4 regions of the Variovorax sp. HJSM1_2 genome follow, and region 1 is predicted to be linked to each of the others. Evidence: predicted binding sites of a transcription regulator. Region 1 holds the regulator's gene; each other region holds the start of a gene.
What was found. The regulator sigma-54, encoded in region 1, starts transcription at its own class of promoters, with help from an activator protein. The targets are predictions, from matches to a motif close to TGGCANGNAANCTGCTTT.
Positions count from the first base shown of each region.

Region 2: glnA (type I glutamate--ammonia ligase) is a predicted target of sigma-54. The motif match lies at 5,491-5,508, and genes of this name have one in related genera.
Region 3: hmpA (NO-inducible flavohemoprotein) is a predicted target of sigma-54. The motif match lies at 3,046-3,063, and genes of this name have one in related genera.
Region 4: nirB (nitrite reductase large subunit NirB) is a predicted target of sigma-54. The motif match lies at 2,958-2,975, and genes of this name have one in related genera.

Region 1 is NZ_JBMOXA010000018.1:47,624-55,066, forward strand. It holds gene argS (arginine--tRNA ligase) at 1-1,487, shown strand, start outside; gene ACFQ95_RS18330 (SPOR domain-containing protein) at 1,496-2,260, shown strand; gene ACFQ95_RS18335 (thiol:disulfide interchange protein DsbA/DsbL) at 2,369-3,043, shown strand; gene lptA (lipopolysaccharide transport periplasmic protein LptA) at 3,150-3,794, shown strand; gene lptB (LPS export ABC transporter ATP-binding protein) at 3,791-4,570, shown strand; gene ACFQ95_RS18350 (RNA polymerase factor sigma-54) at 4,658-6,253, shown strand; gene ACFQ95_RS18355 (THUMP domain-containing class I SAM-dependent RNA methyltransferase) at 6,316-7,443, shown strand, end outside.
Region 2 is NZ_JBMOXA010000002.1:73,721-81,163, forward strand. It holds gene ACFQ95_RS02835 (substrate-binding domain-containing protein) at 1-312, shown strand, start outside; gene ACFQ95_RS02840 (cytochrome D1 domain-containing protein) at 694-1,674, shown strand; gene ACFQ95_RS02845 (polysaccharide deacetylase family protein) at 1,682-2,524, shown strand; gene ACFQ95_RS02850 (sterol desaturase family protein) at 2,549-3,517, shown strand; gene ACFQ95_RS02855 (EI24 domain-containing protein) at 3,600-4,496, shown strand; gene ACFQ95_RS02860 (competence/damage-inducible protein A) at 4,462-5,331, shown strand; gene glnA (type I glutamate--ammonia ligase) at 5,557-6,972, shown strand; gene ACFQ95_RS02870 (hypothetical protein) at 7,111-7,443, shown strand, end outside.
Region 3 is NZ_JBMOXA010000004.1:61,283-68,725, forward strand. It holds gene ACFQ95_RS05880 (DegT/DnrJ/EryC1/StrS family aminotransferase) at 2-1,210, opposite strand; gene norR (nitric oxide reductase transcriptional regulator NorR) at 1,390-2,952, opposite strand; gene hmpA (NO-inducible flavohemoprotein) at 3,097-4,287, shown strand; gene ACFQ95_RS05895 (hypothetical protein) at 4,314-4,652, opposite strand; gene xylB (xylulokinase) at 4,839-6,311, opposite strand; gene ACFQ95_RS05905 (AraC family transcriptional regulator) at 6,346-7,278, opposite strand; gene dalD (D-arabinitol 4-dehydrogenase) at 7,390-7,443, opposite strand, start outside.
Region 4 is NZ_JBMOXA010000006.1:62,703-70,145, reverse strand. It holds gene nirD (nitrite reductase small subunit NirD) at 1-192, opposite strand, end outside; gene nirB (nitrite reductase large subunit NirB) at 216-2,741, opposite strand; gene ACFQ95_RS08485 (diguanylate cyclase domain-containing protein) at 3,255-5,597, shown strand; gene ACFQ95_RS08480 (YbaN family protein) at 5,619-6,056, opposite strand; gene def (peptide deformylase) at 6,132-6,671, shown strand; gene ACFQ95_RS08470 (serine hydrolase domain-containing protein) at 6,623-7,443, opposite strand, start outside.

The sequences.
Region 1 (7,443 bases):
CCGCGTTTCAGCAGTGGGTGGATGCGGTAGAAATCGCCGGCCCGGGCTTCATCAACATCAAACTCAAGCCCGCCGCCAAACAAGCGGTGGTGCACGAAGTACTGACCGCTGGCACGGCCTTCGGCACCCAGCCCGACAAGGGCGAACGTGTGCTGGTGGAGTTTGTCTCGGCCAACCCCACCGGCCCGTTGCATGTGGGCCACGGCCGACAAGCGGCTTTGGGTGACGCCATCTGCAACCTGTTCCAAACCCAGGGATGGAACGTCTACCGCGAGTTTTATTACAACGACGCGGGTGTGCAGATCGGCACCTTGGCCAGCAGCACACATCTGCGCGCGCAAGGCTTCAAGCCCGGCGACCCGGAGTGGCCTAGCGGCGAAAAAGCCGCCGCCTACAACGGCGACTACATCAATGACATCGCCAACGACTTCCTGGCCAAGAAGACTGTCAAGGCCGACGACCGTGAAGTCACCGCCAGCGGCGACATCAACGACATGGATTCGATCCGCGAGTTTGCCGTGGCCTACCTGCGCCGCGAGCAGGATCTGGATCTGCGCGCCTTCGAGGTGCGCTTCGACAACTTCTACCTCGAGTCCAGCCTCTACACCAGCGGCCGCGTCGAGGCCGCCGTCAACAAGCTGATTGCCGCAGGCAAGACCTACGAACAAGACGGCGCCCTGTGGCTGCGCTCCACCGACTACGGCGACGACAAAGACCGTGTGATGCGCAAGACCGACGGCAGCTACACCTACTTTGTGCCTGACGTGGCCTACCACATCGCCAAGTGGGAGCGCGGCTTCCACCGCGTGGTCAACATCCAGGGCACCGACCACCACGGCACCATCGCGCGTGTGCGCGCCGGCCTGCAAGCCGCCAGTGTTGGCATTCCCGAAGGCTACCCCGACTACGTGCTGCACACCATGGTGCGTGTGATGCGCGGCGGCGAAGAAGTGAAGATTTCCAAGCGTGCCGGCAGCTACGTCACGCTGCGCGATGTGATCGACTGGACCAGCAAGGACGCCGTGCGCTTCTTCCTGCTGAGCCGCAAGCCAGACACCGAATACATGTTCGACGTCGACCTGGCCCTGGCGCAGAACAACGACAACCCGGTCTATTACGTGCAGTACGCACATGCGCGCATTTGCTCGGTATTGGCGGCGTGGCAGGAACAAGGCGGCGCTGGAGTGGAAAGCCTGGCCAAGGTCGACCTGTCGCCGTTGACCAGCCCGCAAGCCCAGGCGCTGATGATGCAACTCGCGCGTTACCCCGAAATGCTGACCGGCGCCTGTGCCGACTTTGCGCCGCACGACGTCACCTTCTACCTGCGCGATCTGGCCGCGAGCTACCACAGCTACTACGATGCCGAGCGCATTCTGGTGGACGACGAACAGGTGAAACTGGCACGCCTGGCCCTGGTCGCCGCCACAGCGCAGGTGTTGCACAATGGCTTGGCCGTGCTCGGGGTGAGTGCGCCGAAGAAAATGTGAAGACCTTCATGAAGCAGAAAAAACAGCGCGGCGGCACGGCCATCGGGTTCATCTTGGGACTGGTGATTGGACTGGGTGCCGCTTTGGCCGTGGCCGTCTACGTCACCAAGGTGCCGGTGCCCTTCGTCGCCGGCAAGGGCGTCAACTCTGGCGCCGAGCGCGATGCGGCCGAGCAGCAAAAAAACAAAAGCTGGGACCCCAACACGCCACTGCAGGGCAAGAACCCGGCCCGGCCAGCCACGGCCGAGGCGGGTGCCACCACCGCGACCGCCACCGGCACCGTGGTTCCCGCCACACCCGGCGCTCCAGCCGTGGCAGGCATTGCACCCGCACCTGCGCCAGTGGCGGCACCTTCCCCGGTGACCACGTTGCCAGCGATGGCGTCCACTCCGGTGAAGGGCGATACAAAACCCAACCCGGCCAACGACCCGAACTTCGACCCGCTGGGTGACCTGGCGCGGGCCAAGTCCAAAGGCGTATCAACCACCACGGCCGCTGCCGCCCCCTCGGCCAAGACCGACAACGACGCGGCCGATCCGTTTGAGTACTTTGTGCAAGCCGGTGCCTACCGCACCCCAGAAGACGCGGAAGCCCAACGCGCCAAGCTGGCGATGTCCGGCTTGCAGGCCAAAGTGACCGAGCGCGAGCAATCCGGTCGCACCGTCTACCGCGTGCGCATGGGGCCCTACAACAAAAAAGACGATGCGGAAAAAGCCCGCACGCGTCTGGAAGACCTGGGCAACGAAAGCGCCTTGGTGCGCGTGCAGCGTTAGGTCAAACCGGCTTCAACCGAAAATCCCAGGCCATTCGCGCAAGCACTGCGCAGTGGCTGAACTTTTCCAACCGCCCCTGGTCAGAACGGCCACAAGGAGTGATCGTAAATGAAACGTCGTGAATTTTCCCTGGCCTCTGTTGGGGCAGTCGCCGCCTCGTCGCTGGCCCTCGCCCCCTTCGGTGCGGCACAAGCACAGGGCATGGCCCCCAAGGCAGGTACCGACTACAACGTGCTGAAAACCGCGGCGCCCGTAGACGGTGCCAGCAAGGGCAAGATCGAGGTCGTGGAGTTCTTCTGGTACGCCTGCCCGCACTGCAATGCGTTCGAGCCTACGCTGGAGTCCTGGCTCAAGCAGTTGCCCAAGGATGTGGCCTTCCGCCGCGTGCCGGTCAACTTCCAGAGCAGCTTCGTGCCGCCGCAAAAGCTGTTCTACACGCTGGAAGCCATGAACCTGTTGCCACAAATGCACGGCAAGGTGTTCCAGGCCATCCACGTCGACCACCAAAAACTCGACCGCGACGACGCCGTGATCGAATGGGTTGCCAAACAAGGCATAGACAAAGCCAAGTTCACCGAGGTGTACAACTCGTTCTCCGTGAGCGCCAAGGTGCGCCAGGCCTCGCAGTTGCAAGAAGCCTACAAGGTGGAAGGTGTGCCCGCCTTGGGCGTGGCCGGCAAGTTCTACACCGACGGTTCGCTGGCGCAAGGCATGCCGCGTGCCCTGGCGATCGTGGACTACCTGGTCGCCCAGGAGCGCAAGGCTGGGCCGGCCAAGTCTTGATGCCTGCTTGAGTCGTTAATTTGCCGTTTAAATGCCCGCAACAGCGGGCATTTTTCATGGCGCGGAGGTTGTCGCCGCTACAATGATCTGCAAGATTCATGCCTCTATGAAAAAAATCAACACCATCGCACTCCTCCTGGCCGCATTGGCGTTCACGGCCGGGGCTGCGCACGCCGAAACGGCGGACCGAGACAAGCCCATGAACGTCGAAGCCGACGCCATGCGTTACGACGACCTGAAGCAGACCAATGTCTTCACCGGCAATGTGGTCATGACCAAGGGCACCATCATCCTGCGCGGCGCGCGGGTGGATGTACGTCAAGACCCAGAAGGTTACCAATATGGCGTGGTTACCGCAGCGGCCGGCAAGCTGGCGTTTTTCCGGCAAAAGCGCGAAGGCGTTGATGAGTTCATCGAAGGCGAAGCCGAAGAAATCTACTACGACAGCAAGGCCGACAACGTGCGTCTGGTGCGCCGCGCGGTGATGCGTCGTTACTTGGGGACCAAGCTCAGCGATGAGACCACGGGTGCCGAAATCAATTACCACAACACCACCGGCGTGTTCACCGTCGACGGCAGCGTACGCAACTTGGCTGGCGCGCCGGGCGGCGCGGGCACCGCTAACTCTGGCGGGCGTGTGCGCGCCATGTTGACACCCAAATCAGCGGCCTCCGCGCCCGCTGTGCCAGACGCCAACACGACGGCACCGGCCTTGCGCCCCAGCCTGCAGCTCGGCGGGGAGCGCAAGTGACGGCGGCGCAAGTCGCCACATCCCCGGTGGACGATTCGTCCTGCCTGGAAGCACGCCACCTGCAAAAAGCCTATGGCGGCCGCAAGGTGGTCAAAGATGTGGGTTTGAAGGTCCGCAAGGGTGAGGTAGTCGGTTTGCTCGGCCCCAACGGCGCCGGTAAAACCACCTCGTTCTACATGATTGTGGGCCTGGTGCGTGCAGACAGCGGGCAGATCTTCATCGACAACCAGCCGGTGGAAGGCATGCCCATCCACCGCCGTTCGCGCCTGGGTTTGAGTTATTTGCCGCAAGAAGCTTCTATCTTCCGAAAACTCACGGTAGAAGAAAACGTACGCGCCGTGCTCGAGTTGCAGCACGGTGAGGACGACAAACCTTTCAGCAAAGCCGAACTGGAACAACGCCTCACCGACCTGCTGCAAGACTTGCGCGTAGAGCATCTGCGCAGTTCATCAGCGCTGGCTTTGTCGGGTGGTGAACGCCGCCGCGTGGAAATCGCGCGGGCGCTGGCCACCCAGCCGCGCTTCATCCTGCTGGACGAGCCGTTTGCCGGTATCGACCCGATCGCGGTGATCGAGATCCAGCGCATCATCAGCTTTCTCAAATCGCGCGGCATTGGTGTGCTCATCACCGACCACAACGTACGCGAAACCCTAGGCATTTGTGACCACGCCTACATCATCAGTGATGGCCAAGTGCTGGCACAAGGAACGCCCTCTGAAATCGTCAACAACGCCGAAGTGCGCCGGGTTTACCTCGGTGAGCATTTCCGGATGTAAGCCCATGGAATGCGTGCGTAACAGCTTTGGGGCGCAGCTTGGCCTGCTGCTACCGCCAGCCTTGTCGGCGGTGCGGGAGGCGCGCGCATGAAACAAGGTTTATCGCTACGCGTTTCGCAGCATTTGGCGCTCACGCCGCAGCTGCAGCAGTCGATTCGCCTGCTGCAGCTGTCCACGCTGGAGCTGAGCCAGGAAGTCGAGCAGATGCTCGACGACAACCCGTTCCTGGAAGTCGGCATTGACGAGGCGCCGCGCGAAGAATTCGGCCTGAGCCATGCCGACACACAGGTCAGCACCGAAGACCGCGAAAGCGAATACGCCACCAGCACCACGTCCAGCAGCACCGACAACACCGGATCAGACAGCCAGATGGAGTCTGAAAGCCCGTTGAGCCCCCAGGACGACAACCAGAACTGGGAAGGCGACGGCACCTCGGAAATCGCCCCGGACGACAGCGAATGGGGCGGCGACGCGCCGCCGCGCACCAACAACAACGAGAGTGACGGCGAAGTCGACGCCACCGAACTGGCGCGCAGCCAGATGTCGCTCACCGAGTTCCTGCACCGCCAGGCGCTGGCCCTCCGGCTCAGCGAAGAAGACCGCGCGGCGCTGCGCTTCCTGATCGAGTCGCTGAACGAAGACGGCTACCTGGAAGACAGCCTCGAAGAGCTGGCCCAAAGCCTGGCCGAGCCAGACGACGAGCTCGAAGAAATCGAAGAGCTGCAGCACCGCTTCACCATGGCGCTGGGCTTGCTGCAAAGCCTGGAGCCGGTAGGCGTGGGCGCGCGCACCCTAGAAGAATGCCTGACGCTGCAACTGCGCGCCCTGGCCGATGATGAGGCAGAAGAAGAGCAGGAACAAATCCGCGTCGCCGCCATCAACATGTGCGCCTGTCCCATGGACCTGGTGGCCCGGCGTGATGTGAAGCGCCTGGCCAGCCAGTGCCGCACCTCCGACACGGTGATCAAAGCCGCCTTGGGCCTGATCGCCAGCCTGGAGCCCAAGCCGGGCCGCCGCTTTGTTGACGTGGAGCGCAACATCGTCATACCCGACGTCATCGTGACCAAGGTAGGCCGTGGCGCGCAGGCGAATTTCCGGGTGCGGCTGAACCAGGACGTGATGCCGCGCCTGAAGGTGCACGACATCTATGCCAACGCGCTGAAACAGCACAAAGGTGGTGGACGCGATGCCTCGGTGAATGCCGCGCTGCAGCAACGGCTGCAAGAAGCGCGCTGGTTCATCAAGAACATCCAGCAGCGCTTTGACACCATACTGCGCGTGAGCAACGCCATTGTTGATCGGCAGAAGAACTTCTTCACCCATGGTGAGCTGGCCATGCGCCCGCTGGTGCTGCGTGAAATTGCCGATGAACTCGGGCTGCACGAATCCACCATCAGCCGCGTGACCACGGCCAAATACATGTCCACGCCGCACGGCACTTTCGAACTGAAGTACTTCTTTGGCTCGTCGCTCGGCACCGAGACCGGTGGCAACGCCTCCAGCACCGCTGTGCGCGCGCTGATCAAGCAGTTTGTCTCGTCCGAAGACCCGAAAAAGCCCCTGAGCGACAGCCAGCTCTCCGACATGCTCAAAGAGCAAGGTATTGAATGTGCCCGCCGCACGGTGGCCAAATACCGCGAGGCGCTGCGTATTGCGCCCACAAACCTGCGCAAAGCGCTTTAATGTCGATGCGCGTCTAGCGCGCACGGCATTGCCCCAACCCGCGAACAGCGAACCTATTTGCCATGAACCAGCTCAAGCTATTTTTGCCCTGCGCCGCAGGTGTTGAAGACTTTCTCGCCGAAGAGGTGCACCAGCTCACCAACCTGCAAGGCGACGACCTGCTGGTGCTGCGTGGCGGTGTGCTGGTGCGTGCTTCGTGGCGCGATGCCATGCTGCTCAATCTGCACAGCCGCCTGGCGCAGCGTGTGCTCATCGAATTGTCGAACACCGAGTACCGCAACGAGCAACACCTGTACGAAGCGGCCAGCCAGGTCGCCTGGGAGATCTGGTTCACGCCCAAACAAAGCTTCAAGATTGAAGTCACGGCGCAGCACAGCCCACTGACCTCGCTCAATTTTGCGGCGCTGAAGATCAAAGACGCCGTGGCTGACCGTTTCCGCCACAAACACGGTGTGCGCCCCGATGTGGACACACGTTGGCCCGGCGTGCGCATCTATGCCCACCTGACCACCGACCGCGCCACGCTGTACATGGACACCTCGGGCGAGCCGCTGTTCAAACGTGGCTGGCGCGAAGACAAGGGCGAAGCGCCGCTCAAGGAAACCCTGGCCGCCGCCATGCTGGCCGCGAGCGAATGGGATGGTGAAACACCGCTGTACGACCCCTGCTGCGGCAGCGGCACCATTGCCATCGAGGCTGCGCAAATCGCCTGCAACATTGCCGCAGGCAGCCGACGCCGCTTTGCATTCGAGAAGCTGCTGCCGTTTCAACCCCACGTATGGGATTCGCTGCTGAGCCAGGCCCGCGCCGCCGAGCACAAGCCGCGCACCGAGATTTTTGGCAGTGACGTGGCCCACCGCATGGTCGACTTCGCCATGCGCAACGCCGAACGCGCAGGTGTCGCCGACTGCGTGCAGTTCCGCGGCGGCGATGCCTTGCAACGCCAACCGCCCACCGCCAGCGGTGTGTTGATGATCAACCCGCCTTATGGCGACCGGATTGCCGTCGCCGGTGTGGCCCGTGAAGGGCGCAACGCCGGCCGTGATGCCGGACGCGGCGCGGCCGCCCCCGTGCAAGTTGTCAGCCGCGAACAGGCACAAACCGACGACGGCGGCGACTTCTTCCCGCAACTGGCCACACATTGGAAGAAAAACTATGCCGGCTGGACCGCCTGGGTGCTGACCCCCAAC
Region 2 (7,443 bases), on a different contig from region 1:
CGCCTGGGCGTGGCCGAGCAGGTGAAAGACAAGGCGAAGAAGATCTTCAGCGAACGTGTGGGCACGGTGGTGGAGCGGGGTGATGCGGAAATCGGCTTCCAGCAGGTGAGTGAGTTGCTGCCCTTCAAAAACCTCGATTTTGTCGGCCCCTTGCCACAGGAGGTGCAGCAGACCATCTTTTTCTCGGCCGGCGTGATGGTCGGCGCCAAGCAGCCCGAGGCGGCGCGGCATCTGATTCGCTACCTGGCCTCGCCCGCAGCGGCGGCCACGGTGCGCCGTACCGGAATGGACCCGGTGGCCGTGGCTCCTTGATCAGCCTCAAATCAGGCCAAAAGTTGTTAGAGCCTGTTCATACTCTATTGGGGGCCGCGCAAATGGTGGTTCGGGATGAGATGCGAGGCGTCAAACCCAAGCCAAGGCTAGTGCCTTGGCTGGTTTGGCAACGACGCAGCTCGCCCGAAAGACCATTTGCCCTGCGGGTTGAGGTGAAATCGGGCGATTTGCCCGCCAAAGCCCTTGCATGGGCAGAGAGCCCATGCTGCGGTCTCTGACAGCCAACTCATCCCGATTGCACCTCGACGCGGCCCTCAATAGAGTATGAACAGGCTCTTACATCCCGGCCCGGGTTGGCGCGGCTACACTTGATGTTTGTCTCCAACCCTGGTGTTCCGCGTGAAGTTTTCCGTTCGATTGATGGCCAAAATGGTCAGCGTGGCTTGCGCCACCGTGTTGTATGCGTTCCCGGCCGCCGCTGCGGAAACCAAGCTCACACATCCGCTGTTTGTGCTCAACTCGCTCGACGCCGACGTCAGCGTGATCGACCCCAAAACCTGGACCGAGACCGCGCGTATCCCCACCGGCAAGGAACCGCATCACCTGTACCTCACGCCCGATGAAAAGTCGCTGGTGATCGCCAACGCCCTGGCCGACTCGCTGACCTTCATCGACCCGCGTACCGCCCAGGTGCAGCGCACGGTGCGTGGCATCGTCGACCCCTACCAGTTGCGCTTCTCGCCCGACATGAAGTGGTTCGTCACCGCCGCCAACCGCTTGAACCACATCGATATTTACCAGTGGGATGGTGAAAACATCAAGCTGGTGAAACGTGTGGGCACGGGCAAAACGCCAAGCCATTTGTGGATAGACAGCAAGAGCAGCACCATTTATTCGACCATGCAGGACAGCGATGAGCTGGTCGCCATCGACATCGCCACCCAGACCATCAAGTGGCGCACGCCCACCGGCGCCATGCCGGCCGACGTGTTTGGCACGGCGGACGACAAACAGCTGCTGATCGGCTTGACCGGCAGCGACGCGGTCGAGGTGTACGACGTTTCCGGCGCAACACCGCAGCGTGTGCGTGTGATTCCCACCGGCCGTGGCGCCCACGCGTTTCGTGCGGCCGGCGACAAACGCCACGTTTTTGTGAGCAATCGCGTGGCCAACACCATCAGCAAGATAGACCTGCAGAGCTTGCAGGTGGTGGCCAACTACCCCGCGCCGGGTGGCCCGGACTGTATGGATGTGTCGGCCGATGGCAAGTACATTTTTGTGACCTCGCGCTGGGCGAAAAAGCTCACCGTGATCAACACCGAGACGCGCCAGGTGGAGCGCCAGGTGAAGGTCGGCAAATCGCCGCACGGCGTCTGGACGCTGGACCACACACCCCGTTGAGTTGTGTATGAGAAGTGTCTTGCGTGCTACGGTAAATATAGCTGCTTGGGCACTATCCATCAGCGCCGGAGCCGCTTTTGCCTCTGATGCCTGCGAGAAGCCGGTTTACCTGACGTTTGACACCGGTCACATGGCCATTGCGCCGCTGGTGGCCGAAGTGTTGAACCGCCAGCAGGTCAAGGTCACCTTCTTCGGTGCCAACGAACGCACCCAGACCGGCGACGGCAGTCTGGGCAAGGACTGGGCGCCGTGGTGGAAGGCACGTGCTGCCGAAGGCCATGCGTTTGCATCCCACACGTTTGACCATGTGTATTGGCGCGGCGACGTGAAAGCGGCTCAGAAGGGCGACCCGGTGCGCTTCAAGATGCGCTCTTCCGCCGGGCCCGACGAGGGCCGTGAACAGGTCTGGAGCGCCGAACAATATTGCGCAGAAATCGGCCGCTCTGAAAAACGCCTGCAAGACATGACAGGCCAGCCGCCGCTGCCGCTGTTCCGTGCGCCGGGGGGCAAAACCTCGCCGCAATTGCTGGCTGCTGCCAAGTCTTGCGGTTACGCGCATGTGGGCTGGGCTCCGGCGGGGTTCCTGGGTGATGAGCTGCCAAGCGAGGCTTACCCGAATGCGGCGCTGCTGCAAAAGGCGCTGCGCGACATCCGCTCCGGGGACATCCTGCTGGCGCACCTGGGCATCTGGTCGCGCAAAGACCCATGGGCACCGGCGGTGCTGGAGCCGCTGATCGTTGGCCTGAAAGAACGAGGCTTCTGTTTTGCCACCTTGCGTGAGCACCCGGCTTACAGCGCCTGGATCAAAGCGCATCCTGTGGTGGCAGTGACCCCCGTCAAAACAAAGTAACCAGTCCTGCCGGACAATCAAATCATGGACACGTTGACGGATGGGTTTGCGCTGGCGCAGCAATGGTTGTTTGAAACCGTGGTGCAGCCACTGGTGTATGGCGTGGGTCTGGGCGGCTGGGTGGAGGACGCCTTCACCGGCACCGGCTGGTTGCTGGTGGGGCTGCTGCAGATCGCCGTGTTGCTGGCGGTGATCGGGCCGCTGCAGCGCTGGCGCCCGGTGGAGCCGGTGACCGACCGCCGCGCCATCCGCATCGACATGCTCTACACCGTGGTGCACCGCCTGGGTTTGTTCCGTGTGGCTTTGTTCCTGACGCTGGAGCCCATGATGGACGACATCTTCGGCTGGCTGCGCTTGAGCGGCCTGAGCACCTTTCACCTCGATGGCATCTGGCCCGGGGTGAGCGACACCGCCTGGGTCAGCTTCATCATTTATCTGCTGGCGTTTGACCTGCTGGAGTACCTGATCCACCGTGGCCAGCATCACTTCAATTGGTGGTGGTCGCTGCATGCCTTGCACCATTCGCAGCGCCAGATGACCATGTGGAGCGACAGCCGCAACCACCTGCTGGACGACGTCATCCACGACCTCATCGTGGTGGTGGTGGCCCAGTTGGTGGGGGTCGGGCCGGGGCAGTTCATTGCGCTGGTGGCGCTGACCCAGCTCAGCGAAAACCTGCACCACGCCAATCTACGCGTGTGGTTTGGCCGCATAGGCGAGCGTTTGTGGGTGAGCCCGCGCTTTCACCGCTTGCACCACAGCATAGGCATAGGCCACGAATCGGCTGGTGCGAGCACGCTGGGCGGCCACAACTTCGGTGTGTTGCTGCCCTGGTGGGACATGTTGTTTCGCACCGCCAACTTCGAGCTGCGATTTGATCCCACCGGCATCCGCGACCAGGTCGAGCCCGGGCCAGGCGGTGTACGCGACTACGGCGAAGGCTTCTGGCGCCAGCAGTGGCTGGGGCTGGCGCGGCTGTTCGGGCGCGGCTGAACGCCACGCGCCCCAAGGCAAACCCGGTAAAGCTGTTTGACCAGCCATCACGGTTTCATACGGCTCGGGTTATGCTCGCGCCATGCGTTTGTTCCTCGACTCTTTTTGGCGCGCGGCTGGTTATTGCCTGCACCCGCGCGTGATTGCGTTGTCGCTGTTGCCGCTGGTGTTCATGGTGGCCTTGTCGACGGCGCTGGGTTACTTTTTCTGGGACATGTCGCTCGACCAGGTGCGCAGCCTGCTCGATTCGGCGGAATGGACCACCAAGCTTTGGGCCTGGCTGGAAGGCATGGGCCTTGGCGCGCTGAAGGTCAGCCTGGCGCCGCTGATCGTCATCTTCACGGTCACGCCGCTGATCGTCATCTTTTCGGTGCTGGTGGTGTCCATCATGATGGCGCCGGCCATGGTGCGCCTGGTGGCCGAGCGGCGTTTTCCGCTGCTGGAAAAAAAGCGTGGCGGCACTTTTCTGGGCAGCGTGTGGTGGTCGCTGAGTTCCACGCTGATTGCGCTGGTGGCGCTGATTGTTTCGGTGCCGTTGTGGTTGGTGCCACCCTTGATTCTGATCTTGCCGCCGTTGATCTGGGGTTGGTTGACCTACCGCGTCATGACTTATGACGTCCTGGCCGAACACGCCAGCCGTCCCGAGCGCCTGGCGCTGCTCAAGCGCCACACCGGTGCGCTGCTGCTGATGGGGGTCATCAGTGGTTATCTCGGCGCCGCGCCCAGCCTGCTGTGGGTGTCCGGGGCCTTGTTTGCCGCGGCTTTCGTGATCCTCGCCCCGATGGCGATCTGGATCTACACCTTGGTGTTTGCGTTTTCCGCGCTGTGGTACGCCCACTATGTGTTGGCGGCGCTGCAGGCCATGCGCTTGCAGGACCCGGCGCGTAGCGTCAACCTCAACAACACTTCAAACGATTCAATAGGCGGCTTGCCGCCGCTATCCCATGCCAACGGACTATCAGACCCCCAGAACAACTGAAACCACGGAAGAGTCCGCGCCTGGTTTTGCGCGGCCACCCAAGTTCGGTTTGATCATCGTCGGCGACGAAATCCTCTCTGGTAAACGTGCCGATAAACACCTGCCCAAGACCATAGAGTTGCTGGGCGAGCGTGGGCTGCATCTCGACTACGCCGAATACGTGGGTGACGCGCCCGAGCGCATCACGGCCACGCTGGCGCGCGCCTTTGCCTCGGGCGACGTGGTGTTCTCCACCGGCGGCATTGGTGCCACGCCTGACGACCACACCCGCCAATGTGCGGCCAAGGCTTTGCAGCGCCCGCTGGAACTGCACCCTGAAGCCAAAGCCTTGATCACCGAGCGTATGCGCGACACGGCAGCAGAGCAGGGCGTAGCTTTCGAGCCCGAGCGTGCCGACAACGTACACCGGCTCAACATGGGGGTGTTTCCGCAGGGTGCGCGCATCATTCCCAATCCCTACAACAAGATTCCGGGCTTCAGCGTTGGCCACGTGCACTTTGTGCCGGGGTTTCCGGTGATGGCCTGGCCGATGATGGCCTGGGTGCTTGACCAGTATTACCCGGCGCTGTTTGTGCGTGATGCCTGGATCGAAAAATCCATCGTGGTGTTTGGCGGCATGGAAGCCACACTCACACCGCTGATGGAATCGATTGAACAAAACCATCCGCTGGCAAAAGTATTCAGCCTGCCCAGCGTGGACCACCCGCAGCATGGGCGGCACATCGAGTTGGGCGTCAAAGGGCCGCCCGAGGTGGTGGCTGCGGCCTACCCCGCGCTACTGGAAGGACTGTCCCGATTCGACGTCAAACTTGGCCCTGAATTGGTGCGCACCTAAAATGCACCAAGATGGATTTATTTGACGATTTGCACCAAAAATGTGCAAATCAAACCCTGACACGAGGGATGACCCGCAGTGGGGCCCTCATGTGATGGCAAATAGCGGCAAATTCGTCGGTATTGGCCGAAGTTTGTCGCAGTTCGCGGTGCACCGGTTTGGCATAAAAACTGCATCCTAGGCACCGTGGTTTAATTTTCGCAACCCCCCAACCAGGAGATTTTGATGGCAAAGACCGTCGCTGATGTGATGAAGATGGTGAAGGAAAGCGAAGTCAAGTTTGTTGACTTCCGCTTCACCGATACCCGCGGTAAGGAACAGCACGTGACGGTGCCGGTCTCGCATTTCGACGAAGACAAATTCTCTTCCGGCCACGCTTTCGACGGTTCTTCCATCGCTGGCTGGAAGGGCATTGAAGCTTCGGACATGCAATTGATGCCCGACCCCAACACCGCCAACATCGATCCTTTCTTCGAAGAAACGACGATGATCCTGACCTGCGACGTGATCGATCCTGCCGACGGCAAGGCCTACGAGCGCGATCCACGTTCCCTGGCCAAGCGCGCCGAAGCCTACATGAAGGCTTCCGGCCTGGGCGATACCGCTTACTTCGGACCAGAACCAGAATTCTTCGTTTTTGACGGCGTGCGTTGGCAAAACGACATGTCCGGCTGCTTCGTCAAGATCGAATCCGAAGAAGCTGCTTGGAACACAGGCAAAGAATTCGAACACGGCAACACGGGTCACCGTCCTGCCGTCAAGGGCGGCTACTTCCCAGTGCCACCAGTCGACAGCTTCCAAGACATGCGCTCGGAAATGTGTCTGATCCTGGAAAGCCTGGGCATTCCGGTTGAAGTGCACCACCACGAAGTGGCCAACGCCGGCCAAATGGAATTGGGCACGAAGTTCAGCACGCTGATCCAGCGCGCTGACTGGGTGCAACTGCAAAAGTACGTGATCCAGAACGTGGCCCACGCCTACGGCAAGACCGCGACCTTCATGCCCAAGCCCATCGTGGGCGACAACGGTTCCGGCATGCACGTGCACCAGTCGGTCTGGAAAGACGGCAAGAACCTGTTCGCAGGCGACGGCTACGCTGGCCTGTCCGAGTTCGCTCTGTACTACATCGGCGGCATCATCAAGCACGCTCGTGCCTTGAACGCCATCACCAACCCCGGCACCAACAGCTACAAGCGCCTGGTCCCCGGTTTTGAAGCCCCTGTGAAACTGGCTTACTCGGCCAAGAACCGCTCGGCCTCGATCCGTATTCCTTTTGTGGCGAACCCCAAGGGCCGTCGCGTGGAAGCACGTTTCCCAGATCCACTGATGAACCCATACCTGGGCTTCTCGGCTCTGCTGATGGCTGGTCTGGACGGCGTGGAAAACAAGATCCATCCTGGCGAAGCCGCCAGCAAGGACCTGTACCATCTGCCACCCGAAGAAGACAAGCTGATCCCAACGGTTTGCCACAGCCTGGACCAGGCCCTGGAAAACCTGGACAAGGACCGTGCGTTCTTGACCAAGGGCGGCGTGTTTACCGATTCCTACATCGACGCCTACATCGAACTGAAGATGCAAGAAGTCACGCGTTTCCGCATGGCCACCCATCCAGTCGAATTCGACATGTATTATTCGCTGTAATGGCACCTGCTTACCGCTGCAACTTCTGGCTGTAGTGGTGATCTCAAAAGGACGGCGCCCGCCGTCCTTTTTTATTGAGGTGCTGCTTTCTAGCGTTCTGCTTTTCAGTTGGTAGGCATCCCTGGTGTTTTTACAAGCATGAAACCTGTTGTTGTTGCGTTCCTGGGTTTAGCCCTTTCTGTTTCGGCTCTGCCGGTGTTGGCGCAGGCCAGCGTCTACCGTTGTGGCAACGAATACACCAACGCCGTCAAAGACGCCAAGGATGCGCAAGCCCGCGGCTGCAAGTTGGTCGAAGGTGGCAACGTCACCGTCATCCAGACGCCGCGCACCAGCGGCGGCAGCGCGGCGAGCCCGGCGCCGGTGCGGGCCCCCAGTGCCGGCCAGCGGGTCGACAACGCCGACCAGCGCGCACGCGATTCCGATGCACGCATGATTCTGGAGTCCGAGCTGAAAAAGGCCGAGACGCGGCGC
Region 3 (7,443 bases), on a different contig from region 1:
TTTAGCTGTTGTTCAGCGCCTGCTGCAAGGTCTTCAGCATCCAGTCCATGTGCTGGTCCTGCAGTTCCTGGTGACAGGGCAGATGCAGCAGTTCCAGACGGTACTGTGTGGCCGAACGGCAGTGCGACAGCGCCAGGTCATCCCAGCGCCAAACCGGCAGGCCCTGGCGTTTGAGGCGGAAGAATACCGTCTCGGGGGCCAGCAGCCGCAGCGGGAACATGTAAGGAACCGTCTCCGGTGCCAACGTGGGTAACAGCGGCACACAACCGGCGAGCGAGCTGGTCGCGTCCACCCAGCGTTTGTAGTTGCGCCTTCTGGCCTCGACCAATTGCGGCACATCCGTCATGTGCATCACGGCACGCGACCAAGCCAATCCGGCCTGCCCTTGCAGCGCGGGATTGTAGTCATGCGACAGACCACGCGGCAGCAGGCGATCGGCGGATGCCGCAGGCACATTTTCTGGCGCGGCAGTTGCCGCTGCTGACAGCGGTGGCGCGGGCTGGCGCTGGTTTTGCATGAATTGCCAGACACCGCGCAGCTCCGCCTTCAGGCCCGGATGAGCGGGCCGCAACACATGCAGGTCTTCTGGGCGGCTGCCCCATAACAAGCCACCATCCGCGCACGGGAAAAACTTGGGCGGGCTGGCGATGGCAAAACGCCCCCAGCGGCCGAACTGTGCCTGTCGCTCGCCGCCAAACAAGGCATGTGAGCAGTCCTCTATCAGGTCCACGCCGTACTGCTCACACAAGGCCTTGATCGCAGACAGGTCACGCACAAAACCAAAATAATGCGGCACCAATACACAGCGGATCTGCGGTTGCGCCTGCAGGGTTTTCTCCACCGAAGCCAGGTCGGGCGTCAGATCCGGCAACACCTCATAAAGGTACAGCGGAGCAGCCAGGGCAATGGCCGGGTCCAGCATGGTCCGGCAATGGTAGGAGGGTGCGAGAAAGCCGGCATTCGGCCCCACGCCCAGACAACGCAAGGCTTCGAAAAGCGCATAACGCGCACGTGTGAAAAACAGCGCACCGTCGGCCCCGGCATGTGCAGTGCGAAACCCAGGCCTTGCGCGGTGCGGCAACAGCTGCCAGGCGCGGCGCGGCGTGACCGGCAGGCGCGGCGACGGGAAATCAAACGCGCCAGGTTCAAAACGCAGAAACTGCTGGTCAAAGCCGCTTTCAAGCGCCGCTTGCATTTCGGACTGCTGCATGTGTTCCACCCGCAATACACCTCTCTGTTCCACAAAAGTCTGCCTCGTCCACGGCGGCACGGCCTCAGCTGGATTTGCCGCCGGTTTTGTTGCCAAGCGCCACACAGCAGCCGAAAAAATGCTCCGCGCAGTCTAACGTCTGTACATCACGACAATACACGTCGCGGCCCACGCGCAGCTCAGCCGGCATCAGTTTCGGCACGTGTGATGCCCAGGCGCCGCGCCATCCTCGCCAGGTTGGCCCGGTCAAGCCCCAAGGTGCGCGCGGCCGCGGCCCAACTGCCGCGGTGTTGCGCCAAGGCCTGGGCAATCATGTCGCGCTCCAGCTTCTCCACCGCCACACGCAGCGCGACCGGAGCCGCCCCGGTTGCCGCCGCTGTGGCGGCTGAGGGTGTTGGCTGTGCAGACGCAACTGCGTCGGTCGCCAGTCCCAAGTCCTCGGCCTCCAGTGTCAACATCTGCGGCCGCGGTGTGTGCCGGCCCAGGGCCTTGAGCACACTCCGGCCCAGCAAATGCTCCAGTTCACGCACATTGCCGGGCCAGGGGTAGGCCAGCAGCGCGGCCTGCGCCTCGGCGCTGAGCCGCACGCTGCGCAGGCCCAGGCGCGAGCGGTTTTCCTCCAGGAAGCCACCGGCCAGCGGCAGCACATCGCGGCCACGGTCGCGTAATGCGGGCACACGCAAAGGGTAGACGCTGAGGCGGTGGTAGAAATCGGCACGTAGGTGGCCGGCGCGCACTTCGTCGGCTAGGTCGCGGTTGCTGGCAGCAATCAGGCGCACGTCCACGCGGTGCTCCCGGTCCGAGCCCAAACGCTGCACCTGGCCGCTTTGCAGCACACGCAGCAGTTTCGCCTGCACCGCCAAGGGCAGTTCGGCCACCTCGTCCAAAAACAGGGTGCCGCCATCGGCCAGCTCAAACTTGCCGCCACGCTCGGCCACAGCCCCGGTGAAGGCGCCGCGCACATGGCCGAAGAGTTCACTCTCCACCAGGTTGTCGGGCAGCGCCGCGCAGTTGACCGCCACCATGGGCCGCGTGGCGCGGCTGGAGGCGGCGTGCAGCGCCTGCGCCACCAGTTCCTTGCCGGTGCCGGTTTCGCCCTGGATCAAGACACACAACTCGCTGGGGCCCACCAGCGCGATTTCCTTCATCAGTTGGCGGTGCGCCGGGCTTTGCCCGGTCAGGGTGCGCGGCAGACTGCTGCTGGCCGCTTGCTGGTAGACCTCGGCCCGGTCTTCCAGGCGGCGTATGCGCTGCGCCACCGCCACGGTGGCCGCGGCCAGGCTGGCGAAGGCTTGCAGAGTTTCCGGTGACTTGGCGGCAAAGCGGTTGACGCTGAGCGCATCCAGCGTGAGCAAGCCCCAGGGCTGGCCGTCCAACTGCAATGCGCAGCCCATGCAGTCGTGCACCGGCAGATGGCCGTCAATGCCGTCCACCAAACCATCGTAGGGGTCTGGCAAGCCACAGTCGGCGGCGAAGCGCACCGGGCCGGGCGCCGCCAACAGGGCTTCAAAACGCGGATGTTCGGCCAGCTTGAAACGCCGGCCCAAGGTGTCGCCGGACAAGCCATCCACCGCCAAGGGCACGAGGCGGTCGCCATCCAACTGCAGCAGCGCAACCGCATCACACGGCAACAAACGCCGCAAGGTTTGCAACATGCGACGGTAACGCTCGGCCTCGGGCACATCGCGGGCCAAATCGGCGGTCAGCGGCAGCAAGGCTTCGAGCAGCGGGTTTGATGTCATAAACACTCCAATGGTGTCATTATGACCCACCACTCAATCGAGTCATTATGACTTTATCAACCCTAAGCCATTGATTTAAAACCTATCACCGCTTGGCACGGCGGTTGCAATACCGTACTACCTTTAACCCTCGGAGCCTCTCTTATGCTGACCGCCGCCCAACGTGCCATTGTCTCGTCCACCGTGCCCCTGCTGGAACAAGGCGGCGAAGCACTCACCACACACTTCTACAAACTGATGCTGGCCGAGCATCCCGAGGTGCGCCCGTTTTTCAACCAGACCCACCAGGCCAGTGGCGACCAGCCGCGCGCGCTGGCCAACGGTGTGCTGATGTACGCCAAGAACATAGACCGGCTCGAAGCCATGGGCCCGCTGGCGACGCAAATCGTCAACAAACACGTGGCGCTGCAGGTGCAGCCCGAGCACTACCCCATCGTTGGAGCCTGCCTGCTGCGCGCCATCCGTGAAGTGCTGGGTGCGGAGATTGCCACCGATGCGGTGATCGACGCCTGGGGCGCTGCCTACGGCCAACTGGCCGACATCCTGATAGGCGCCGAAAAACAGCTCTACGACAGCCAGGCTTCGGCCCCCGGCGGCTGGCGTGGCGAGCGTGCGTTCACGGTAGAACAAAAGGTGGCCGAGTCGGACGAAATCACCTCCTTCCACCTGGTGCCCGCCGATGGCGGCGCCCCCATGGACTTTCTGCCCGGCCAATACATTGGCCTGCGTCTCAACGTCAACGGAGAAGACATACGCCGCAACTACTCACTCTCTGCAGCCCCCAACGGCCGCAGCTACCGCATCAGCGTCAAGCGTGAAGCCGGCGGTGTGGCGTCGAACTTTCTGCACGACCAGGTACAGGTGGGCAGCACGCTGCAACTCTACGCACCATCGGGCGAGTTCACGCTGGCCGCGAGTGACAAACCACTGGTGTTGATCAGCGGCGGTGTCGGCATCACCCCGACCCTGGCCATGCTGGATGCGGCGCTGCAAACCCAACGCCCGGTGGTCTTTATCCACTGCGCACGCAACCACCGCGTGCATGCGTTCCGCCACCATATCGAAGCCGCAGCCAGGAAGCACCCACAGCTCACGCGTTACTACTGCTACGACGACGCCACGGGCACGCCCGAAGCCGAGGCGCCGCACGCCAGCGGCCTGTTGGACCCGGCGCGCCTGCAGGCGTGGCTGCCGGCCCACACACGCGACGTCGATGCCTATTTCCTTGGCCCCAAACCCTTTATGCGCGAAGTGCGCCGCCACCTGCGCAGCGCCGGTGTGCCCGAGGCACAGGCACGGCACGAGTTTTTTGGCCCGGCGTCTGCGTTGGAATAACGCGGCAAAAGGCATAGAAACAGACGCTACACCGGCAGGTCGCGCTCCGGCTGCCATGTGGCGTCACAGCCCTGCCCGGCCGCGATCCAGCGGCGTACCCAGCGGCCCAGCAGACGGGTGAGCCAGCGCGGTGTGCCGCTCTGCCTTCCCAGCAAACGCTGCGGCGCCATCAGCAGACCACATTGGTAGCGCTGCTCGGCGTCGCTCCAATGCAGGGCCTTGCAGGCACCGCTGCGGCGGCGCGACACCATCATGCCCAAGGGGCACGGTGCCACCAGACAACACACACCACAGCCGTTGCACGGCGCACCAAAGGCGGGTTTTGCGGGGGCACCGCGGTGCACGTAGATTTGCTGCCAAGCCATGTCAATTGGCTGTGCAGCAGGCGGCTGGGACGAGGAAGATTCGGGAGTTGGCATGGGGGAAGGAGACACTTGCGCGCAGTGTCGTTGCCGCAGGCGCAGCCGTCCAGCGGTTTTTACGCCCTGCCATTCACTCGCAATTCAGTAGCAGCCTACGCAATCGCAGATGGCATCAGAGGGCTATTTTCCTCAAGACGGCATTGGCGCTGGAAAGCTGCCCTTGAGTGCCTGGTACAGCGCAGCAAAGCGTTGGTAGCGCTGCACCAGCTCGGCATCACGCGCCTCGGGGTGGAACAGCTGCACCACAGCCGGGCGGCGGCAGACCTCTGCGGCGCTGCCGCCATCGGCCAGCCAACCCAGGCGCGCCGCGCCAAGCGCCGCGCCCGTGGTCCCGCCGTCCAGGATTTCCAGCGGCATTCGCAGCACATTGGCCAGCAACTGAACCCACCAGGCGCTGCGTGTGCCCCCGCCCACGGCCGACAAGGCGTGCACCGGCGTGGCGCGTGACAAGCTGCGCCAGCCATCACACAAACCAAAAGCCACACCCTCGGCCACGGCGTAAGCTATTTGCGCCGGGCCGTGCTGGTGGCCCAAGCCAAACAGCACGGCTTGGGCCTGCGGGTTGTGGTGCGGCGAGCGCTCACCAGAAAGGTAGGGCAAAAACAATGGTGCCTGCGCACGCTCCGCAGGGCCTAAGGATGCAGCTGCGGCCAACATGGCAGCCTCGTTGGCAAAGCCCAGGGTGCGTGTGGCCCAGGTCACGGCGCTGGCGGCGGACAACATCACCGCCATCTGGTGCCACTGCTGCGGCAGCGCATGACAAAACGCATGCACGGCTTGCGCGGGGTTGGGTTCAAAACGCTCGGTCGCCAGGAACACCACACCCGAGGTGCCCAGGGACACAAAGCCCTGCCCCGGCGCCGTCACCCCCATGCCTACAGCGCTGGCCGCGTTATCACCCGCGCCACCGGCGACGGGAATGCCGGCACGCAGGCCCCAGCGCGCGGCCAGGCTGGCCGACAAACCGGCCGCCACCGCACTGCCTTCCACCAGCCTGGGCATATGCGCCTCAGTCAAGCCACAAGCGGCCAACATCGGCGCGGACCAGCGGCGCTGGGCCACGTTTAGCCATAAAGTGCCGGAGGCATCTGAACAGTCGGTCACGGCTTCGCCGGTGAGCCGCAGCCGCAGGTAATCCTTGGGCAACAACACGCGGGCAACACGCGCAAACAGCTCGGGCTCGTGTTTGCGCAGCCACAACAGTTTGGGCGCAGTGAAGCCAGGCATGGCCAGGTTGCCGGTGATGTCGGACTGGCCGGGCACAGCCCGCTCGAGCGCAGCACATTCAGCGGCGCTGCGGCCATCGTTCCACAAAATGGCCGGGCGCAGCACCTGGTCCTGCTGGTCGAGCAACACCGCACCGTGCATCTGACCGGACAAGCCTATGCCACGCACCGCAGACAAGGCCGCCCCATGTGAAGCCGCGAACTGGTCCATCACCCATTCCAGTGCCTGCCACCAGCTGCCTGGCTGCTGCTCGGACCAGAGCGGCCGGGGCTGCTGCACCGTCAATGGCGCATGCGCCACGGCCAGCACTTCATGCTGGGACGAAAGCAACAAGGCTTTGAGTTCTGAGGTGCCGAGGTCGAGTCCGAGATACATGGCGCGGTGGAGAAAAAGAGAATGGGAGAAAAAATCAGCCCTTGCTGCCGTAACGCCCCTCGGCCTGGCGGCGGAAATCCTTAGGTGTCATGCCTTTGATCTGCAGAAAGCGCCGGTTGAAGTTGGCCACGTTGTTGAAGCCCACGTCGTAACAGACATTGCTCACATAACGGTCGGTCTCCATCAGCAACTGGCAGGCGCGGTTGATGCGCAGGCGGTTCACAAAATCGGTGAAGGTGTTGCCCGTGGCGCGCCGAAAGTAACGCGAGAACTGGCTTTCACTCATGCCCGCGCGCGCCGAAATGTCGGACATGGTGAACTGCTCGGCACAGTGGTCGGTGAGGTAGCTGACGATGCCGCTGAGCTGCGCCAGCGAGGCGTCGTCGTCAAAGCTCTGCATCTGCACGGTGGACAACAAGCGGTACTCGGTGCAGCGCGCCAGCTCGCCCAGCAGTTGCAGAAACTCGCCGAATCTTTGCAGGCCGTGGCTGGCCTTGATGCGCTCCAGATGTATACGCACGGTCTCGCTCATGCCAAAAAACTCTATGCCATGGCGCGCGCGTTCCAGCAGGGGCAACACGCCCTGCAACTCACCAATGTGGCTGCTGGCCGCGCGCAACGGTGCGTCGGCAAATTGCAGCACCAGGTCACGCAGGGCCACGCCGCCAGCGGGCGGATCGCTGGAGATCCAGTTGTGCGGCAAGCGTGGGCCGGTGAGCACCAGGTTGCCGGGCTCGAAGTGGCCGATGTAGTCGCCCACAAACAGCTTGCCGCGGGTTTGCACGATCAGATGCAATTCATATTCTTCGTGCTGGTGCCAGCGCACCAGGGGCGTGGGAATGCCATGCTCCAGATAACGCAGGCTGCCATGCATTTCGCGTGGTTCATACCCCAGCGTGGGGTCGCGTCCCAGATCGTGTTCGAGTTCGGGTTCACGTATGCGGTTTCGCAAACTCACCATGTTCATCTCCTTGGGCGAAATGCCGGCTGGCCCAGCGTCATCAACACCGGCCTCTGGCGCAGACATTACCACTGTGCGCCATGGCTGTGCCTGTCATCACGGCAGCAGGTCGGACACTCAGGATTTCGCCGCCGCGCCACAAGCCACAAACGCGGCCACCCGAGCACTGGC
Region 4 (7,443 bases), on a different contig from region 1:
ACGCGACAACACACTCGCGCCCGACTTGGGATCGACGTTGTCGATGGCGAAGAACTGGTCGCTTCCATCCACAATGTTAAGGCGGAACACGGCGACGTGCCGGTTGTCCACCAGCGCACAGACGCCTGTGCTGGGCAGGATGTCGTCGACAGCGCAAACGTCAGTCCAGGTCGTTTGGGTTTCGGTTTTCATGAGGGGCTTTCTGGTGATGGTGTTCAAGCGGCTTCTGCCAGCGCCGGTGCGCGTTCATCGGGGCGGGCAGGGCGGATCTGGCCGCGCTCCTCGACAAAGATCACGTGTTCGTCGGCCTTGTCGCTGTTGACAAACGAGCGGAAGCGTTTGCGTGTTTCGGGGTCGGTGATGGCGGTCTTCCACTCACACTGGTAGGTGTCTACCACATGCTGCATTTGTGCTTCCAGCTCGGCGCAAAGGCCCAGGCTGTCTTTGATCAGCACGTCCTTCAGGTAGTCCAGCCCGCCTTCCAGGCTTTCGCGCCAGGTGCTGGTGCGTTGCAGGCGGTCGGCGGTGCGCACGTAGAACATCAACACGCGGTCTATCATGGCCACGAGTTCTTCCTTGCTCAGGTCGGAGCCAAACAGTTCGGCGTGGCGCGGCTTCATGCCGCCATTGCCGCAGATGTAGAGGTTCCAGCCTTTTTCGGTGGCGATGATGCCAATGTCCTTGCCCTGGGCTTCGGCGCATTCACGTGTGCAGCCGGACACACCAAACTTGATCTTGTGCGGCGAGCGCAAGCCCTTGTAGCGGTGTTCCAGTTCCACGGCCAGGCCCACGCTGTCGCCCACGCCGTAGCGGCACCAGGTGGAGCCCACACAACTCTTTACCGTGCGCAGCGACTTGCCATAGGCGTGGCCCGATTCAAAACCGGCGTTGATCAGCTCTTCCCAAATGGTGGGCAATTGCTCGACACGTGCGCCAAACAAGTCGACACGCTGGCCGCCGGTGATCTTGGTGTACAGGCCGTACTTCTTGGCGACTTGACCGACGGCGATCAGGCCTTCGGGTGTGACCTCGCCACCGGGCATACGTGGCACCACCGAGTAGGTGCCGTCTTTCTGGATGTTGCCCAGGTAGTAGTCGTTGCTGTCTTGCAGGCCAGCGAGTTCTTTCTTCAGCACAAACTCGTTCCAGCAGGAGGCGAACACACTGGCCGCCACGGGTTTGCAGATGTCGCAACCCAGGCCCTTGCCATGTTTGGCCAGCAGGTCGTCAAAACTCTTGATGTTGCCTACGCGCACCAGGTGGTAGATCTCCTGGCGCGAGTACGCAAAGTGTTCACACACATGGTTGTTCACCGCCATGCCGCGGCGCGCCATTTCGAACTTCATCACCTGGGTGACCAGCGGCACACAGCCGCCGCAGGTGGCGCCGGCCTTGGTGCAGGCCTTCAACTCACCAATGGTGCAGGCGCCGTCGCCCACGGCGGCGCAGATGGCGCCCTTGCTGACGTTGTTGCACGAGCAGATTTGGGCGCTGTCGGGCAGGGCGTCCACACCCAGGCCAGGCTTGGCTTTGCCGTCGCTCGACGGGAAGATCAAGAATTCGGGTTCGGCCGGCAGCGTGATGCCGTTGAGCGCCATCTGCAGCAGCGTGCCGTATTCGGAAGCGTCGCCAATCAGCACCGCGCCCAGCAGTTGTTTGCCGTCTTCGCTGATCACAATCTTCTTGTAGATCTGGCGCAGCTCGTCCACGTATTGGCACGAACGGCTCTTGGGCGTGCGGCCATGGGCGTCGCCTATGCTGGCCACGTCCACACCCATGAGCTTGAGCTTGGTGCTCATGTCGGCGCCAACAAAGGCGGCGTCCACATCACCTGCAATGTGGCGCGCGGTCACGCGGGCCATGTCGTAACCCGGGGCCACCAGGCCAAACACCTGTTCGTTCCAGGAGGCGCATTCGCCAATGGCGTAGATGTCGTGGTCGCTGGTGCGGCAGGCGCTGTCAATCACCACGCCGCCGCGCGGGCCAATCGCCAGCACACATTGGCGCGCGATTTCGTCGCGTGGGCGGATGCCGGCGGAGAACACGATCATGTCGGTCTCCAGGTGTGTGCCGTCGGCAAACACCATGCGGTGGCGCGCCGTGGCGCCGTCGGTGATCTCCTGGGTGTTGCGCCCGGTGTGCACCGTCAGGCCCAGCTCTTCGATCTTGGCGCGCAGCACGCGGCCGCCGCCTTCGTCCACCTGCACGGCCATCAACCGGGGGGCGAACTCGACCACGTGGGCTTCCAGGCCCATGTCGCGCAAGGCCTTGGCGCATTCCAGGCCCAGCAGGCCGCCACCCACCACCACGCCGGTTTTCGACTTCTTGCCCGAGGCCGTCATGGCCTCCAGGTCTTCTATGGTGCGGTAGACATGGATGTGTTCGCGGTCGCGGCCTGGCAGCGGCGGCACAAAGGGGTTGGAGCCTGTGGCCAGCACCAGCTTGTCGTAGGGCAGGATTTCGCCGTCCAGCGTGGTCACGGTTTTACCAATGCGGTCTACCGAGGCGGCGCGTGCCGCCAGGCGCAGTGTGAAGCCGGTGCGCTCAAAAAAGCCGGCTTCTACCAGGGACAGGTCTTCGGCCGTTTTGCCGCTGAAGAACTCGGACAGATGCACACGGTCGTAGGCGGGGCGGGGCTCTTCACACAGCACCGTGACGTCGACGTTGCTGAGGCCGGTTTCTGCCAGGCTTTCGAGGAATTTGTGGCCAACCATGCCGTGGCCGATAAGAATGATTTTCATGATGATCCTGCAAGGACGCAGGTGGCAACGCAGCGGGATGCAGGATCGTGTGCGGGGTGCCCGAGCGGGCCAACGCCACAACGCACCCACCGCGGAACCACGGGCGTGGGTTGGAACAAACCAAACGCCGGCCATTCAGGCCACTGCGTTCAGGGGGCGCCATCATTAGCGGAGGGAGACATCAGTCCAGGCAGCTTCACCTCGAACACGGCTTGTCAAGCAAGCTTCATGCCGGGAGCTTTTGACTGCAGACCGCGGCTCTATGCGCCGGTCTGGCCCCGGGCGCAGGTATTTCCCGGCGTCGTCACACCGTCCCGGTGCGGGGCCATCCCCAGTTTGGGGCGTTGATGGCCGTCTTTGCCTAGTGCGAACCACCGAGATACGGGCTAGGGCTGCTGCATTTCAAAGCAGAACCGTTGATCGGGTATTGGCTTATGCACATAAACTAGGGTGGCCGCTTTCCTGTAAGACCTTCAGGTTCCTAGACCCGTGACATCCGCGACACCCGCATCCATGGCCACCCCGTTGGCACATTCCCAAGACTCCCAAGACGATAGAAAACCCTACAAACAGGCGTGGCTGGGGCTTGCTGTGTTTCTGGTATTGGCCTTGGGCCTGGGCATTTTCCAGCTCTACATCGGTTACCAGCGCATCACCCAGGAAGAGCACAGCCGTCTGCAAACCCAGGCACGTGTGGTGGCCGACAACCTGGCGCGGCAGTTTGACGGGGTCAACAACGCTCTGGCCAGTGTGCGTTATGACCTGGTGGCGGGGGATACACCGGGTGAGTCGACCTATGCTCCGTCGCGCCTCAAGGCCTTGGCCGATGCAATGCCGGGCGTGCGCGGCATCGCCGTGCTGAATGCGTCGGGCACGATGGCCATCACCGACCGGCCAGAGTTGCGTGGCATGAATTTTCGGGAGCGTAGCTACTTCTCGGCAGCACAGAAGGACCCTGACTACAGCCGCTTGTATGTGAGCCCGCCGTTCAAATCCATGGGCGGCGTCTACTCCATCAGCCTGAGCAAGGCGATACAGGCGGTCAACGGTGATTTTGCGGGCGTGGTCACGGCCAACCTGAACCCCGAATATTTTGAGATTCTGGCGAAATCGGTGCTGTATGCGCCCGACATGCAGGTCGGCGTGGTGCACGCTTCGGCCCGCTTGTTTGTCGACGCGCGGCACGACGAGGCCTTGCTCGGGCGTGACCTGAGTGCGTCGACCTCGCTGTTCAGCCAGCACGTGGCCAGCGGCCGCGAAGAGTCGACCTTTGAGGGCATCTCGGCGGCCACGGGGGATGACCGTCTGATGGTGCTGCACACCGTGGCGCCGCAGGCCTTGCGCATGGACTCGCCCCTGGTGGTGCAGTTGAGCCGCAAGCCATCGGCTATTTATGCGGCGTGGCGCGACGATGTGGCGATGTACGCCGTGTTGTTTGCGTTGCTGACCCTGGGCAGTTGCACGGCACTTTATTTTGCCCAGCAAAGCGCGATGGCCAAGAGCCGCGGCGACCAGGTGCGGCGACGTCTGGAGCGCGAAAACGCCTTGCGTTTTGAGTTTGGCCTGAAAAGCGCCGCCCTGGGCTTATGGGACCGGCGGCTGGACGTGAATACCTTCACCGTCAATAGCCGCGAGCTGGAGATCCTGGGCTACCACCACGGAGAAATTGAAGTCAACGCCGAGAACTGGCGCAAGCTGGTGCATCCCGATGATTTGACGGCGGTGTATGACGGCTTTTCTGAGCACATGAAAAACAGTACCGAGCCCTACCGGGTGACGCACCGCATGCTGCACAAAGACGGCCGACTGGTTTGGGTGCTGGCCCACGTCATGGTGGTGGAGCGCGATGTACACGGCCAGGCCATGCGTGTACTCGGCACACATATGGACATCACCGAGCGGGTGCAGATGGACGCCACTTTGCGCGATTCAGAACAGCGCCTTGCCCTGGCCATGAAGACCGGCAAGATGGGTCTGATCGACTGGCATGTGGCCAGCGACCAGGTGCTGTTCAACAGCCGCGCCTACGAGATCCTGGGCCTGGAGCCCGAGGGCGAGCGGCTGAACCTTGCCGCGTGGAGCGCCTTGCGCCATCCGGACGATGCGGAGCGCGCCGATGTGCTGTTGCAAGGCATGCTCAGCGGTGCACTCGCCAACGCCGACATCGAGTACCGCGTGCGCCACAAGGACGGTCATTACCTGTGGGTGCATTTGCGTGCGGAAACCATTGAGCGGGGAGAGCAGAACCAGCCGCTGCGCGTCATGGCCACGTTCAGAAACGTCAGCGCGCGCAAGGCTGCGGAGTTCGAGCTCAAAAGAGTCAACGAACAGCTGGAGCGCCTCACCGTGACCGATGGCCTGACCGGCGTCGGCAACCGGCGCCTGTTCGACAAAACCCTGCAGGAGGAATGGCAGCGTTGCGCTCGCCACGGCTTGCCGCTGGGCCTGCTGATGGTCGACATTGATCACTTCAAAAAGTACAACGACAGTTATGGTCACCAGGGCGGTGATGTGGTGCTGGCCAGCGTGGCTGACATCTTGAAGCGCTGTGTGCAACGCTCGGGCGAATTGGTGGCGCGTTACGGTGGTGAAGAATTTGCCCTGTTGCTGCCCAGCAGTGACATGGCGGCTTGTGTGGTGATGGCGCGGCATTGTCTGGCGGCCTTGCAGGAGGCCACCATCCCACACAAGGCCTCACCGGTGTCGCCTTGGGTTTCGCTGAGCATTGGACTGGCCAGCGTGGTGCCCGATGCCAGCCAATCCGCCAGCAGCCTGTTGAAGACTGCGGACGCCGCTTTGTACGAGGCCAAACGCCTGGGGCGCAACCGATACGCACCGGCCGAAACGGAGCCTTAGAAAGAGCCCGGCAGCGCTTTGTCAGGCGTCTGTCTTGCGAGGCTCTGGCCTGAACCACAGCCAAACCAGGACGGTTGCCATACATCCCATGGCCAGATATCCCAGCCAGGGCCGGTGCGCCGTCAAGCCGACGATGACCGCGCACAGCGACATCATGATGGTGGCACTCCATTTGGCGCGGCGGCTCACGGTGCCGCCGTTGCGCCAGTTGAGGATCATGGGGCCGAACAGGCGGTGGCTCTCCAGCCAGGCGCTGAGGCGCGGTGAACTGCGTGCCGCTGCCCATGCGGCCAGCAGGATGAACACGGTGGTGGGCAGGCCCGGCACAAACACGCCAATCAGCCCCATCACCAGGCACAACACCGCGAACAGCAGCAGCAACCAGCGCAGCAGCAGGGGCAGCGGGCGGGTGGGCAGTGTCGGGTCCGGTGATGGCGGCAGGGCGTCGGGTTGGGTCAAGTCAATTCCTGTAGGCAATACAAGCATTGTGCCCGGCGTTATGCTCGCTTCTTTTGATCTAGGCAGACGAAACCCATGACCGTACGCGACATTCTGATGATGGGCGACCCACGCCTGCTGCGTGTGGCCCAGCCGGTGACCACCTTTGACACCGATGAACTGCATTTGTTGATCAGCGACATGCTGGACACCATGCGCGCGGTCAATGGCGCCGGCCTGGCCGCGCCGCAGATTGGCGTGGACCTGCAACTGGTGATCTTCGGCTCGAACGACCGCAACCCGCGTTACCCGGATAGGCCCATCGTGCCGCCCACGGTGCTGCTCAACCCGGTGATCACACCGATTGGCGACGCCGAAGAAGACGATTGGGAAGGCTGCTTGTCCGTGCCCGGCCTGCGCGGCGTGGTGCCGCGTTGGTCCAAGATCCGCTACACCGGCTTTGACCAGTATGGCGATGCGATAGACCGCACGGTGGACGGCTTCCACGCCCGGGTGGTGCAGCACGAGTGTGACCACCTGATAGGCAAGCTCTACCCCATGCGGGTGCGCGACTTCTCCAGGTTTGGTTACACCGAGATTCTTTTCCCCGGGATTGCGGCCACCGAAGACGATTGAGCCTTGGGTTTTTGGGTTGCCTTCGCCTTGGCCGGCTGCAGCGGCTTGGCGGGGCTGTAGCGCTGCGTGGCTTCGGCCACAAAAGCCTCTTTGGGCAGCAGTTTGCCGCCGCCCCACCAAAATGCCGTGACGCGGCCCTTTTTGTCGCGCTCCAGGTGGACGGATTGCCCCGGGCTGTTGTAGGCCGAGGTTTTTTGCAGCACGCCTTGGTCTTTGCCGGTGACCGTGATTTCGGTGATGGCGGCGTGGAAGGGCACCGTCATCTGCGGCGCGATGGCGCAGACGATGTTGCCCATGGGCACCAGATCGGAGGCGCCCCACAGGTTCCACCAGCGGCCGCGCCAGTCGGCCAGCTTCTTCGATGGTGCGCCGTGTTGCTGAAATGCCGCGAGTATGCTGGCGATGCCCTCGACCCAATCGAAAGGAAAACCGTCTTGCGCGTGCACCAGCACGGAGATGGTGAAACCCGTGTGCGGGAAATGCGCGGTGCGCGACACAAAACCCTGCAGCCCGCCGGTGTGGCCGTGCCATTCTTTGGGGCCGGGCGCACTAATCATGGTGCCCAGGCCGTAGTGGGCTTCCAGCAGGCTGACCGGGTCGCGCCAGCGGCGCTGCACCATCTCGCGCCGGCTGGCGGCTGACAAGATGCTCTGCTTGCTGCTGGGGGCCAACTGGGCGAAGAAACGCGCCACGTCAGACGCGGTGGAGACAAAGCCGCCGGCGGGCGCGATGGCATTGCATGGGTTGTCTCCGGGCACGATCAGGCGCTGGC